DNA from 2 places in the Streptomyces sp. NPDC087215 genome. Region 1 is predicted to be linked to the other one. Evidence: riboswitches for the same ligand, from Rfam matches in the RefSeq annotation. Region 1 holds a riboswitch; the other holds the start of a gene.
The links. A riboswitch is a leader RNA that binds a small molecule or an ion and turns the genes downstream of it on or off. The one in region 1 is predicted to bind cyclic di-AMP.
Positions count from the first base shown of each region.

Region 2: another riboswitch for cyclic di-AMP. It lies ahead of ACIO92_RS09495 (M23 family metallopeptidase); the one in region 1 lies ahead of ACIO92_RS30085 (LysM peptidoglycan-binding domain-containing protein).

Region 1 covers NZ_JBIUZD010000017.1:58,390-61,744, reverse strand. Annotated here, with positions in the region: gene ACIO92_RS30090 (phosphoribosyltransferase family protein) at 1-994, shown strand, start outside; gene ACIO92_RS30085 (LysM peptidoglycan-binding domain-containing protein) at 988-1,872, opposite strand; cyclic di-AMP (ydaO/yuaA leader) riboswitch at 1,877-2,063, opposite strand; gene ACIO92_RS30080 (hypothetical protein) at 2,405-3,223, shown strand; gene ACIO92_RS30075 (phosphocholine-specific phospholipase C) at 3,235-3,355, opposite strand, start outside.
Region 2 covers NZ_JBIUZD010000003.1:23,097-26,451, reverse strand. Annotated here, with positions in the region: gene ACIO92_RS09500 (PP2C family protein-serine/threonine phosphatase) at 1-1,172, shown strand, start outside; cyclic di-AMP (ydaO/yuaA leader) riboswitch at 1,374-1,519, shown strand; gene ACIO92_RS09495 (M23 family metallopeptidase) at 1,531-2,649, shown strand; gene ACIO92_RS09490 (aldo/keto reductase) at 2,776-3,355, shown strand, end outside.

The DNA.
Region 1 (3,355 bases):
GGGCCGGACGGTCCTGGTCGTCGACGACGGGCTCGCCACCGGGGCCACCGCCCTCGCGGCCTGCCGGGTGGTACGGGCCGGGGGCGCCGCCCGGATCGTCCTCGCGGTCCCGGTCGCCCCGCGCGACTGGACGGCCCGGCTGGGCGGCGAGGCCGACGAGACGGTGAGCGTCCGCACACCGGACCCGTTCTTCGCGATCGGACGGTTCTACCGGGACTTCTCGCAGACCCCGGACACCGAGGTGATCGCGTGCCTGGAGCGGAACCGGGCCGCGCGGGGGCGGGCGGCCAGGGGCGCGGACGGTCGGACGGTCCGGGACGCGGACGCTGCGGCGGCCGTTCCGGGCGGGGGCGGGCCCGTGGCGCGGGACGTCCGCGTCCCGTTCCCCGGCGGCGAGCTGCCAGGACGGCTCGTGGTGCCCGAGGGCGCCACCGGCGTCGTGCTCTTCGCCCACGGCAGCGGCAGCGGCAGGCACAGCCCCCGCAACCGCGCCGTCGCGGCGGCGCTGAACCGGGCCGGGCTCGGCACGCTCCTGTTCGACCTGCTCACCGAGGCCGAGGCGGCCGACCGGGCGCTGGTCTTCGACGCGCCGCTGCTCGCCGGGCGGCTGGCCGGGGCCACGGAGTGGCTGGCAGGGGACCCGGCGGGCGCCGGACTGCCGCTCGGGTACTTCGGGGCGAGCACCGGGGCCGCCGCCGCGCTGTGGGCGGCGGGCGATCCCGCCTCCCGGGTGGCCGCCGTCGTCTCGCGGGGCGGTCGGCCGGACCTCGCCGCGAGACGGCTGGGACTGGTGCGCGCCCCGACGCTGCTGGTCGTGGGCGGCCGTGACGCACGGGTCGTCGAGCTGAACCGGCGGGCCCGGTCGCTGCTGCGCTGCGAGAACGGGCTCGCCCTGGTGCCGGGCGCCGGTCACCTCTTCGAGGAGCCGGGCGCCCTGGAGGAGGTGGCCGAGCTCGCCACCTCCTGGTTCACCGGGCACCTGCGGGATCAGTAGGCCCCGTTGACGTTGTCGATGGAGCCGTAGCGGTCGGCCGCGTAGTTGCAGGCGGCGGTGATGTTGGCGACCGGGTCGTACAGGTCCACGGGAGTGCCCGGCACGTGGTAGGCGAGGAAGGTCGGCTCGATGACCTGGAGCAGCCCCTTGGAGGGCGTGCCCGCCACCGCGTTGGAGTCCCAGAGGTTGATGGCCCGGGGGTTGCCGGAGGACTCGCGCATCACATTGCGGAGGATGCCGTCGTACGAGCCGGGGATGCCGTGCCGGGCCATGACGTCCAGGGACTCCCGGATCCAGCCGTCGAGGTTGTCGGTGTACTGGACGGCGGCGATCGGGACGGCCTTCAGGGCGACGGTGGCGGCGGAGGAGACCGCCCCGGTGGCGGAGGCGCCGGTGCCGGTGGCCACGGCGGGGACGGCCCGGCTCTCGGAACGGTTCGCCCGTTCGGCGGAGTCGGACGCCTTCCGCGCCTGTGCGGGGGCGGCCTTCGCGGAAATCCGATGAATCGTCAGTTCAAGGCCGGGGTGAATGAGTGACGGATTGTCACCCACGGCGTTCTTGTTGATCCGGTAAAGGTCTTCCCAGCCGCCCTGAATTCCCTTCTTCTGGGCGATGAGGGAAAGGGAGTCACCGCTGACGACCGTGTAGGTGCGGGCGGCGGCGGGGGCGGCCGGGGCCTTCGCGGGGGCGGCGGGGGCGGCTGCCGGGGCGGCGACGGCGGTGCGGGCGACGGTTTCCTGGACTCCGGAAACGGGCGCGGCACCGGCCATGGCGGGGGCGATCAGGGGCAGGGCCAGGGCGGCTCCACCTGTGCTGATCAGCGCCCAGCCACGGGAGACGGAGCGGCGGGGGCGGCGGTGCTTGCTCTGTGCGGGCATGGCGGATTCCTCTCCGGCGCCTGCGGGGTGAGCTGTCGGGTTCGGACGGGAGATGTCCGGCCGCGCGCACGCGGCTGCACCCCGAGCCGCCCCGGATTCCCGGGTCGGCGTATTCGTGGGTCCCCCGCTCCTGCCGTCGGGTGAAAAGGGGAAGTATTTCGAACGGTGGCAGGATTCGGCGATCCGCTCGAATGCAGGTGACCGTAGGGCAGCCATACGGTGCGGAACAAGAGGATCAGTGCGGAGAAATGCGGAAAGGATCACGGAATTCTGATTGTTCAAGATCGAACGCGGCCGGGGCGGGCGGGGAATTCCTTGCCCGGTACGGGCCCTGAGCCCTCGGCCTCCCGGTTCACCGCAAGGAGAGTGAGTCGCGTCACGCGGAAGCGGATGTCCCGATATGGTGCTTAGTTCCGTTAATAGGGAAGTGCGACATAAGGACTAGTCGCCACGACGGGCATTCAATGTCAAAAGTCGCAAAACGGGCATTTGACATGAAAGATGAGGGTGATCCCGACCGAGGAGCCCCCGGATGCCACCCACCGCCCCCCAGCTCAGCCCCGACGACCTCGACCGCGAGGCCGCCGCCCTCCATGACAGCGACGCCTGGCAGCGGATTGTCGAGGAGTGGACCGCCGCCGTGCCCGCCGCGACCCCTTCCGCTTCTCCGGCCCTGACCCCGACGGCGTCCCCGATCCCGATCCCGACCCTGACCGTGTCCCCGGCCCCGGCCCCGGCCCCGGCCCCGGCCCCGGCCCCGGCCCCGGCCCCGGCCGTGTCCCCGGCCCCGCTTCCGCTGGCGCCCGTGCCCGGCCCGCCGCCCGCTCGCGTGCCCGTCCTCGCGCCCCCGCCCGCACCCGGCGAGGACGCGGACCCCGAGGCGTGGCGGCGGCTGCTCACCGTCCCGGTGGACCGGCTCGTCGCCGACGCGCTCGGCACCCTGCCCCCGCCCCCGCCCGTCGAGCGCCGCCTCCCCGGTCGGATCGGAGCCGTCCTCCCCGACCGGCTGCACGCCTGGCGCCGGATCGGCAGCCCGGAGCTGCGCCCCTCGGTCCACCTCGGCTACGCCCGCCTCGTCCTGACGGAGTGGGGCTGGCAGAACACCCCGTACCGGCTGCGTGACGCCCGGGGTGCCCGGTGCGTGTGCGGCGCCCTGCTCGCCGCCCACCGCCTGGGATACGGCGGCGGGGCGACCATGAACGAGGCGGCGGCCTGGATCATGACCGAACTGCGCTCGCGCGGATGGCACGAGCTGATCGGGCCGTGGAACCGGGCCCCCGGCCGCACGGCGGGCGACGCGGTGGCCCTGCTCGACGCCACGATCCGCCGCGCCGCGCTCGCCGGGCGCTGAGCCGCCCCGGATCAGCCGCTGACGCTCGGTGCCCCGGTCTCGATGTGTCCGGTGTACCGGCGCGACCAGGTCCCGTCGAGGTCGGCGAGGACCGTGAAGTCGTACCAGCCGTTCTGGTGGGCGACGGCGTCG
Region 2 (3,355 bases), on a different contig from region 1:
GGGGCGACGACGGGCGTCCGTACGGGCGCGCCCGGCGGTTCATCCGCGCCCTGCCCCCGCTGATCATCCTGGGCGGGGCCGTCTACGACATCCTGACCCCGCCCGAGTACACGGCCTCGCCGCTGTTCTCCGCCGCCCCGCTGATCGCCGCGCCCTTCTTCTCCACCCTGACGACCCTGCTCACCGGGATCGCCGCCGTCCTGGCCTCCGCCGGGCTCCACCTCTACAACGACACCGCGAGCCGTATCCCGGCCCTCACCGAGACCCTGACCGTCGCCACGGTCTCCGCGCTCGCCCTCCTCATCAACCGGGTCGTGCGCCGCAGCGGCGAGCGGCTCGCCTCGGCGCGGGTCATCGCCGAGACCGTGCAGCGGGCCGTGCTCCCGACGCCCGCCGAGCGGATCGGAGGACTCCAGTGCGCGGCCCGGTACGAGGCGGCGCACGCGGGCGCGTTCATCGGCGGCGACCTGTACGCCGTCCAGGACACCCCCTACGGGGTGCGGCTGGTGGTGGGGGACGTCCGTGGCAAGGGGCTGGAGGCGGTCGAGGCCGTCGCCGTGATCATCGGGGCCTTCCGGGAGGCGGCCGAGCAGGAACGGAACCTGGAGGGCGTGGCCCGCCGTCTCGAAGGGGCGCTGGCCCGGGAGGGCATCCGGAGAGAGGGCATCGACGCCTTCGAGGGGTTCACCACCGCCGTCCTCGCCGAGATCCCGCGCGGGGACGGCGGAGGCACCTTCGACGGTTTCGTACGGACGGTCAACCGGGGGCATCCGCCGCCGCTGCTGCTGCACGGGGACGGGCGCCTCGACCTCCTGGAGCCGTCCGAGCCCGCGCTGCCCCTCGGCATGGGCGATCTGGCGAGTTGGCCCGACCGGGCCGAGGCGCGGCCCTTCCCGCCGGGCGCGACCCTGCTCTTCCACACCGACGGCCTCTCGGAGGCGCGGAACGCGGAGGGCGTCTTCTACGACCCGGGGGCGCGCCTGCTGGGCCGGATCTTCCCGGGCCCCGAGGAACTCCTCGACGCGCTGGTGGACGACGTACGCCTGCACACGGGCGGCGGATCGACGGACGACATGGCCCTGCTCGCGGTGAGCCGCCCGGCGGCGGGGCAGCCGGCGAGGCGGCGGACGATACCGGTGGTGCCGCCGGGCAGACCCGGTCACCGGCTGTAGTCACCGGGTGTCGCTGCGATAACAATTGACATAACGTCAGATCTCGTCGCCCGTGCCGGTCTCCACCGAAGCGCGGCCAACTCGCCCGATTCCCCCTCATTCCTGTTAATGATCAAGAGGGACAGCTTGGAATCGAGCACCCCTGTCTATTAACGTTCGATAACGCAGCGCGGTCGTCCCAGCCGTCGCAAGAGGCGGCACCGTGCGCACGCGCCGAATCCCGAAAGGGAACCGGGGAACCACCACTTGGGGTGAATCGGGCCCTTCGCACCCGTGCGACCGGCCCGTAGGAGACCTTCCTGCTCCGAACCCGTCAGCTAACCCGGTAGGCGAGAAGGAAGGAAAGGAGCGCGCCCCCGTGGCGTCCCACACTCCCGTACCCGAAACCCCCTTCGACGCCTTCGGCGGTGGCTCGGCTCCCGCCGCCCCCGGGACCGAGTGGAACCCGACCGAGGACACCCTCCGCGCCCAGAACCGCTCCGGCGGCCGGCACCGGGTCGTCAAGCAGCGCTCCAACTTCGCCCGTTCCTCCACGGTCCTCGGCGTCGGCGTCATCGCCGCGGTCGGCGCGGGCGGCCTCGCCACCGCGCAGGAGAAGCCGAAGGTCGCGATATCCCTGCCGGACCTCCCGGACGCCCACGACCTCCCCCTCGTCGGCGACCTCCTCCCCGAGGAGGACCACGAGACGGTCCCCGTCGCCCGTGCCAACCCGCACCCGCTGACCGCCTCCTACGCCTCCCTCGACGAGAAGCCGGGCGCCACCACCGCCGTACGGGCCGAGCGGACCGTCACGGCCGCGAGCGCCACCGGCGACGCGGGCGAGGCCCTGCGCGCCCGCATCCTCCAGCAGGCCGAACAGCAGCAGGTCTCCGCCGTCGCCGCCGAGAAGGCCGCAGTGGAGAAGGCGGCGGCCGAGAAGGCGGCGGCGGAGGCGCAGACCAAGGCCGAGGCCGCGAAGAAGGCGGTCGCCGAGGCGGAGGCGAAGGCCAGGGCGAAGGCGGAGGCGGAGGCGAAGGCCGAGGCGGAAGCCGCCGCCAAGGCCAAGGAGGAGGCCGAGCGCCTCGCCCGGCTCGCCGCGAGCTACTCGCTGCCGGTCTCCTCGTACACCCTCACCGCCACCTACATGCAGTCCGGCTCGATGTGGTCCTCCGGCCAGCACACCGGCCTCGACTTCGCCGCCCCCACCGGGACCCCGGTCAAGGCGGTGCACGGCGGCACCATCAAGTCGGCGGGCTGGTCCGGCTCGTACGGCTACCGGATCGTCCTGGAACTGCCCGACGGCAGCGAGGTCTGGTACTGCCACCTCTCGTCCATGACGGTCGGTGCGGGCCAGTCCGTCGGCACCGGCGAGACCATCGGCCGCGTCGGCGCCACCGGCAACGTCACCGGCGCCCACCTCCACATGGAGGTCCACACCCCCGGCGGCGCGGGCGTCGACCCGGCCTCCTGGCTCCGCTCCAAGGGCCTGTCGCTCTGACCGCGCCCCCGTCCCGGAACGCTCCGGGACGGGACCGGGTCCTCCCCTACGGGCCGGAGCCCTCCCTTACGGGGCCCACCCTGATGGGGCCGGAATACTCCGGGCGAAGCGGAAGTTGAGCGTCCCATGACTTCTCTCCGCCCGCTGGGCAGTTCCGACCTGCGCGTCTTCCCGCTCGCCCTCGGCGGCAACGTCTTCGGCTGGACCGCCGACGAAGCGCAGTCCTTCGCGGTCCTCGACGCCTACGCGGCGGCGGGCGGCAACTTCGTCGACTCGGCCGACGCCTACTCCGCCTGGGCCGAAGGCAACGAGGGCGGCGAGTCCGAGACGGTCATCGGCCGCTGGCTCGCCTCCCGGGGCAACCGCGACGACATCGTCGTCGCCACCAAGGTCGGCGCCCACCCGCGCTTCAAGGGCCTCTCCGCGACCACCATCAAGGCGGGCGCCGAGGCGTCCCTGCGCCGCCTCGGCACCGACCGCGTCGACCTCTACTACACCCACTTCGACGACGAGACGGTCCCCGTGGAGGAGATCGTCACCGCTCTCGACCAGCTCGTGAAGGAGGGCAAGGTGCGGGCCGTCGCCGCCTCCAACATCTCCCCGGAGCGGCTGCGCGCCTCCCTCGACTTCGCCGAGTCCGAGGGCCTCACCCGGTACGTGGCCCTCCAGCCGCACTACAACCTGGTCTCCCGCGACACCTACGAGG